Tunturibacter gelidoferens: one gene and its partner. The protein of the gene in region 1 binds, or shares a complex with, the protein of each later gene. Links are inferred from orthologs where the notes say so. Each region holds a gene or a part of one and is shown in the gene's direction. Other genes may lie near its edges.

Region 1 (3,165 bases):
CGCGATGGATGCCTTTGGCGGTAGGGCGGCGCTGTGCGCTGCTCTTGATAAGGCAATGGAGCGAGCGCAGAAGTCTCAGCGCGATGAGGCGGCGGGGCAGCACGGACTGTTTGGGATCTTCGATGCAGATATCCATTCTCCTTCTTCGAATAACGGAGAGGAGGCGCTGCCCAGCGTGGCTGAGTGGGACGAACACACTCGACTGCAGAACGAAAAAGAGGTGTTGGGATTCTTTGTGTCGGGGCACCCGATGGACAAGTACCGGGAGAAACTTCGAAACATGAAGGTCGTCGATACAGTGACAGCCTGCGAGATGAAGCCTGAGCCGCAGGTATTTCGACGCGGACGAAATGAAGAGCCTCAGAATGAAATATCCATCGCGGGCGTTATTACAAGCTTAAAGGTCGCGAAGTCCAAGCGCTCGGGGGAGATGTATGCGCAGGCTTCGCTCGAAGACACCGTGGGCAAGATCGAGTTGATCGCGTTTCCGCAGTCGTACGAGAAGCTCGCGGAGAAGTTGAAGATTGATGTTCCCGTGGTGGTCCGGGGGGTACTGCGTGGGGAAGAAGATTCGGCGCCGAAGCTGGCGATCTCGAGTATTCAGGCGCTGGAGGACGTGAAGATCAAGCTGCCGGATTCGCTGCGAATCAAGGTGCCCCTGCATAATCCGGACGCGGCGTTGCTTGAGAAGCTGCATGCCATCCTAATAGGCGCTCCCGGGAAAGGAAAGCTGCTGCTCGATCTCGAAGAGCCGGGGGAGTTTTGTGCGGTGCTGGAACCTCACAACTGTCTGGTAGCTGCAGATCGGCTTTTCATCGATCAGGTGGAGGAACTGGTTGGCCGAGGAGGGGTTCGGATCATCGACTAGCCCTCGATGCCATACAATCGTTATAGAAATTAGCGAAGCATACCTAGACAATGGCAGAACACGAAACCGGAAGAACAGCGCATTCCCAGGCAGTATCCGCACCGACTCCCGAAGCGTGGATTAAGACGGAGTTGGCGCGGCACCCCCAACGTCCCTACCCGATGGATTTCATTGCAGGATTGTTCACCGATTTCAGCGAGATCCACGGCGATCGGGCCTTTGGCGACGATGCCGCGATGAGCTGTGGCATGGCGCTATTTCATGGCGAACCGGTGCTGGTGGTGGGGAACCTGAAGGGGCGGACGCTGAAGGAGCGGGTGGCGCGAAAGTTTGGAAGCCCCGATCCTGAAGGATATCGTAAGGCTCTACGGGCGATGAAGATCGCCGAGAAGTTTGGGCGTCCTGTCTTTACGTTCCTCGATCTGGCAGGGGCGAATCCTGGCATCGGAGCCGAAGAGCGCGGGCAGGGGGAGGCAATCGCACGGAATCTATTAGAGATGTCTCGGCTGCGGGTACCGACCATCGCCACCATTACCGGCGAGGGCGGTTCTGGGGGTGCGCTGGCACTGGCGGTTGCCGATCGTGTGCTAATGCTCGAAAACGCAATTTACTCGGTGATCTCCCCTGAAGGATGTGCGTCGATCATGTGGAAGGACGCCAGCAAGAAGCAGCAAGCTGCAGCGGCTTTGAAGTACACAGCCGTGGACGTCAAATTACTTGGTTGTGTCGATGAGGTGTTGCCTGAGCCGTGGGGTGGGACGCAAAACAATCCGGAAGAGGCCATGGTGCTCGTCGACGAAAGACTGCGGAACAATCTCGCAGATCTTCGCGCCTTGCCGCTCGAGTTGCTGCTGGAGCAGCGCTACACCAAGTTTCGTAATATTGCCCAGTTTTATACCACCGCTTAACGGTACGACCGTTTCTGGAGTAGCCAGCGTTGCAAGCCTTCAATTCGACACACTCAGGCCGCTCTGAGCGCACCTTGCAACTGGCGCTCTTCGTAACATCTGCGACCTGGTTCGTCGCTTCGGATGTCCTGGCGGGACGCTCAGCGCGTGGTCTTTCGGAGCGATTTGGCCTTGACGCAGAGAGACCCTTGCTTGCCGCGCTATTTCTTCTTTTCTTGCTGGCTGTGGGGTTTTCGATCCTCCAGGCAATTGCGCATCGACACTCAACCCTTCGCGAGGTTTTGGGCCTCCCGAAGCGGCCGACATCGGTGCGGGAATGGACCCTTGGGGCGGCTGTTGGCTGGGGTTGCGTGGTGCTGGCCGTCCTCCCGATGACGCTTACCGGAAAGTTGGATGTCCAACTATGGATGCAACCGCGGGCGATCTGGCTGTTGCTTTTGAATCTTCTGACTCTCGGGATCGCGGCGCTTGCGGAAGAGGTCGCGTTTCGCGGCTACCCTTTCCGGCGTCTGATTGAAGCGATTGGGCCGGTCGCGGCGACCATTGGAATGTCTATCCTCTTTGGGCTTGGACACGCACTGAATCCGGGGGCAACGTGGACTGGCGTTTTTGTGACGATGCTGGCTGGTCTGCTGTTCTCGGTGGCGTGGTTGAGAACGCATGGGCTGTGGCTATCCTGGGGACTTCACTTTGCCTGGAATGCCAGCATTGGGGTTCTGTTTGGCCTTCCAATCAGCGGAATCAGTGACTTCGCCAGCGTGGTGCAGACGCGGGCCTTCGGACCCCTCTGGCTGACTGGAGGGAGCTACGGACCTGAGGGGGCGGCCTTCACGGTGGTAGTTTTGCTGATTGGGGTCGGGGTTCTGATACCCATTACCCGTGACTATGCGTGGAATTACACCCATAAACCGATCGTCGCGGGTGGCTATGCCATTGAAGTTCAGCCGCCGCCAGCGCATGTGGCGATGGAACAGGAAGCGAAATCGGCGCCTGCGTCCTCTCTTGTCCAGATTCTTCCTGTGACCCCTCAGACGCGTTCGGTTGGCGAGGAACCGAAGCTCTGATGGCGTCAGACTAAGCCGCTTTTGTTCTAATTTTTGAGACACAAAGGCCGGTTCTATGTGGTCTGATCAAAATTCGTGAACCGGCTCTTGTCAAAGGGGAAGAGAAGGCGCAAGCTGGTGTGTATCTGAGGTGCTTCCCATGGCACTTTTCGAATACAGATCGGCTCTCCTCCTGGGTACTCTGGCGTTGTCGCTAGGGACGGCTCCTTGTCAGGTCTTTGTGGTTGGGGAAGGCACTGCGACTGCTGATATCTCCACGGATTTCTCCCCTACGCATGTCTCGCTTCCAGATACTCCAATGACGGAGCGTGGACGTCGAGAACTG
Region 2 (3,214 bases), 2.7 Mb from region 1 along the record:
TTCTTCGTTTGTGCTGGTCGGGATGACTGGCACAGCCATCGCGGCCGGACTTTGTCTTGCGATAAAGACACCTCCGGGTTCAACCGCGGGAATTTGGGAGATTCGGGGAGACCTTTTCACTGCGTTGCTCGACTGTGAGCTTTTTCTTGCGATGCTCTTTGCTTCCAATAGGTTAGGGTTGGAATGGCGTAACCATGTGATGGCTTTGGCCCAAGGGTTGACCCTTTGGGCGTTCGGTTCCGCCGTTAGCGACCTAGCCAGTATCTTTCTGGGGTGGACCCAGCAGTATCGAGTTGTCCAGCTTTTCCCCTCTTTCCTCTATATAGCCGTCCTACTGTATTGGATCGTCGCCTTTTGGAGGCCGGAACGTGTCCGCGCGCCTCTGTCGAACGAAATGAAAGATTATCTCGTTGCTCTTCACAGCCGAGTGCAGTACGATCTTCAGCAGGTCACTCGGACGCGCGACCACACGTAACCCATATGGCACCTATAGTCATTACCGCTCTGGTTACTATCCTGTTAGGCTGCGCGCTTCTCCATTCGTATTTGACGGCACGGCGTTTGGCTCGCTGTACGTGGGAGGAGCTGGTGGCGAAGCTTCATCCGGTTGAATCCAAGGGAGTCATGACTGTGGCGCTGAACCACCTTGTGCCGCAGAAGGACGCTCTTGAGCTGGAACCGGCAGAGATGTGGAGTTTGATGGGCGGCCTTGAAGGGGTTCAGCGTATGCGAGAAAACGCCCGGATCCTGGTCGCGCTCGCCTCCTATGTGGAACGCTGGAACTTCGACGAAGGCATCATCATTGCTGAGCGTATGCGCCGCGATGGTTTGCAGCTGCGTCGCGCTGTCACGCAGATTATGCTGGCAACCTTCTTCGGAAGGCAACAGATGCGAATTCCCTTTTATCTGCACGAAGTGGCTTCTTCGTACTACCTGATGCGGCAGAGGTTGCTGGTTCTGTATGAGACCAACCATGCCGGCCTCTACTCCCGTCTCGCCGAAGCGCTCTGACTCCAGCTCAAGAACCAGCGCACCGCTGCCCTGTTCAGTCGTTACAATGAACAGGGCAGCGGTCGAAAGGGCATGCAAGGATGAGTTGGTTCAAGCGCGAAGATAACGAGATCGTCAATGACTCGGAGAAGACGGTTCGGACCGAGGGACTGTGGATCCGTTGCCCCGACTGCGGCAAGATTCTATTCAAGGCCGAGCTTGAAGCGAACCAGCACGTCTGTTGGCATTGCGGTCATCACTTCCGCGTTGATGCTCGTACGCGCATTGAGAACTTGCTGGAGCCGGGGTATGAGCTTGTCGACCTGGAACTTCGCTCGACCGATCCGTTGAACTTTACCGATCTGAAGCCCTACAAGCGGCGGCTTGCGGAGGCACAGACGAAGACGGGCCTGAACGACGCAATCGTCAACGCAATTGGGCAGCTTGGGCCGCACAGCGTTGTCCTGAGCGTAATGGAGTACGCCTTTATCGGCGGGAGCATGGGCGCAGTTGTTGGGGAGACGATTGCGCGTGCGGTCGACCGCTCGCTGGCTACACGACATCCGCTAATCATCGTTGCGGCCTCGGGTGGCGCGCGCATGATGGAGGGCATCGCTTCGCTGATGCAGCTGGCGAAGATCTCTGCGGGCCTGGCGCGCCTGGATGACGCGAAGATTCCTTATATCTCCGTGATGACGGATCCGACTACGGGTGGCGTCACTGCAAGCTTTGCTATGCTTGGCGACCTGAATATTGCAGAGCCGGGGGCGTTGATTGGCTTCGCGGGTCCGCGCGTGATTGAGCAGACGATTCGGCAGAAGCTGCCGGAGGGCTTTCAAAGATCAGAGTTCTTGCTTGAGCATGGGTTTCTTGATGCGATTGTCTCGCGCAAAGAGATGAAAGAGTATCTTTCGCAGACCCTAAGCTGGATGGGCGCTTAGGCGCGCGCCTTGTGAATCGCATATGCAATCGGCGAGTCCATCACGCACAGCGCTTCGCGTAGCACTACGCCGTGCGGCGCACCAACTCTACGACGCAAAGCCTCTCGTCTTCGAAGACCCTGTTGCAGTCCCCATCCTCGGCGACTCCTACGCGGAGGAATTACGCCGGACTCCAACTCGCAATCCAGATCGAAAGGATCGGCCGTTCTCTGTTGCTCTGCGCGCTTTCCTGGTTGCACGTAGTCGCTACGCCGAAGACACTCTTGCTCAAGCTGTCTCTCAGGGAGTCAGCCAGTATGTTGTGCTGGGGGCGGGCCTCGATACGTTTGCCCATCGCAATCCCTATCCGCAACTTCGCGTCTTCGAGGTGGATCACCCGGCGACGCAACAGTGGAAGCGCGAGCTTCTTGAGAGCACTGCGCTAACTGCGCCAGAAAACCTTACTTATGTGTCGGTGAACTTTGAGGAGCAGACTCTGCTCGATCAGCTGGAGGCGGGCGGGTTCAACGCGAAGGTGCCGGCGGTGTTCGCGTGGCTTGGCGTGGTCCCGTACCTTACGCTTGAGGCCTTCCGCGCTACGGTGGGGTTCCTTACATCGCAGGCTGCCGGCAGTGCGCTCGTTCTGGACTACGGGCAGCCTCGGTCGGCGCTTCCGTTCTTTGAGCAGTTGGCCCATGATTCTCTTGCTTCGCGGGTGCAACAGGCCGGAGAGCCGTTCAAGCTCTTCTTCACTCCAGCTGAGATCGCTATAGAACTCAGCACTTTTCGCGCTCTTGAAGATCTTGGGTCGGCTGAGATCAATGCCCGCTACTTCGCTGATCGGGCCGACTCGCTGAAAGTCCTTGGGAGTGCCGGGCGGTTGCTTCGTGCATGGCTGTGAGGATCGGCGGAGAGCCGACCATCGTAGGATTGAGTAACTAGTTGCGAACTCGCTTTCGACTGTTCGTCGATAGATGAGCGATGAACGCTGCAAGCACAAACAGGAGACGAGTGTCGCATGACGAAGACGAAGAACGCTGTTCACCGCTGCGCATGGGCCGACAACGATCCATTGATGCAGGACTATCACGACGAAGAGTGGGGCGTGCCGGAGCGCGACGGTCGCGCGCTTTGGGAGGCGTTGATGCTCGACGGCTTTCAGGCTGGACTGTCCTGGCTCACCATCTTGCGGAAGCGCGAGGCTTTTCGTAAAGCCTTCCGTAACTTCGATCCGAAGAAGGTGGCACGGATGGGGGAAGGTGACATAGAGCGCCTGCTACAGAATGAAGGCATCATCCGCTCGC

What was found.
Region 2: the proteins of RBB81_RS16150 (region 1) and accD are in contact, whole or in part, in a solved structure (PDB 8UXZ), measured with the Escherichia coli proteins. The link is inferred for Tunturibacter gelidoferens from one-to-one orthologs.

Annotation. Positions count from the first base shown.
Region 1 is NZ_CP132938.1:3,686,115-3,689,279, reverse strand. Bases 1-2,847 are described here. They hold RBB81_RS16150 (acetyl-CoA carboxylase carboxyltransferase subunit alpha), read left to right. Parts: upstream 1-918; coding sequence 919-1,776; downstream 1,777-2,847. Other genes in these bases: RBB81_RS16145 (CPBP family intramembrane glutamic endopeptidase), read left to right, coding at 1,965-2,840; dnaE (DNA polymerase III subunit alpha), read left to right, coding at 1-868. Outside these bases: RBB81_RS16140 (hypothetical protein), read left to right, coding at 2,980-3,165. UniProt on the Escherichia coli protein: Component of the acetyl coenzyme A carboxylase (ACC) complex. First, biotin carboxylase catalyzes the carboxylation of biotin on its carrier protein (BCCP) and then the CO(2) group is transferred by the carboxyltransferase to acetyl-CoA to form malonyl-CoA.
Region 2 is NZ_CP132938.1:1,007,869-1,011,082, forward strand. What follows is about bases 116-3,011. They hold accD (acetyl-CoA carboxylase, carboxyltransferase subunit beta), read left to right. Parts: upstream 116-1,091; coding sequence 1,092-1,931; downstream 1,932-3,011. Other genes in these bases: RBB81_RS04680 (hypothetical protein), read left to right, coding at 116-475; RBB81_RS04685 (hypothetical protein), read left to right, coding at 589-1,011; RBB81_RS04695 (class I SAM-dependent methyltransferase), read left to right, coding at 1,954-2,811; RBB81_RS04700 (DNA-3-methyladenine glycosylase I), read left to right, coding at 2,929-3,011. In the rest of the region: more of RBB81_RS04680, read left to right, coding at 1-115; more of RBB81_RS04700, read left to right, coding at 3,012-3,214.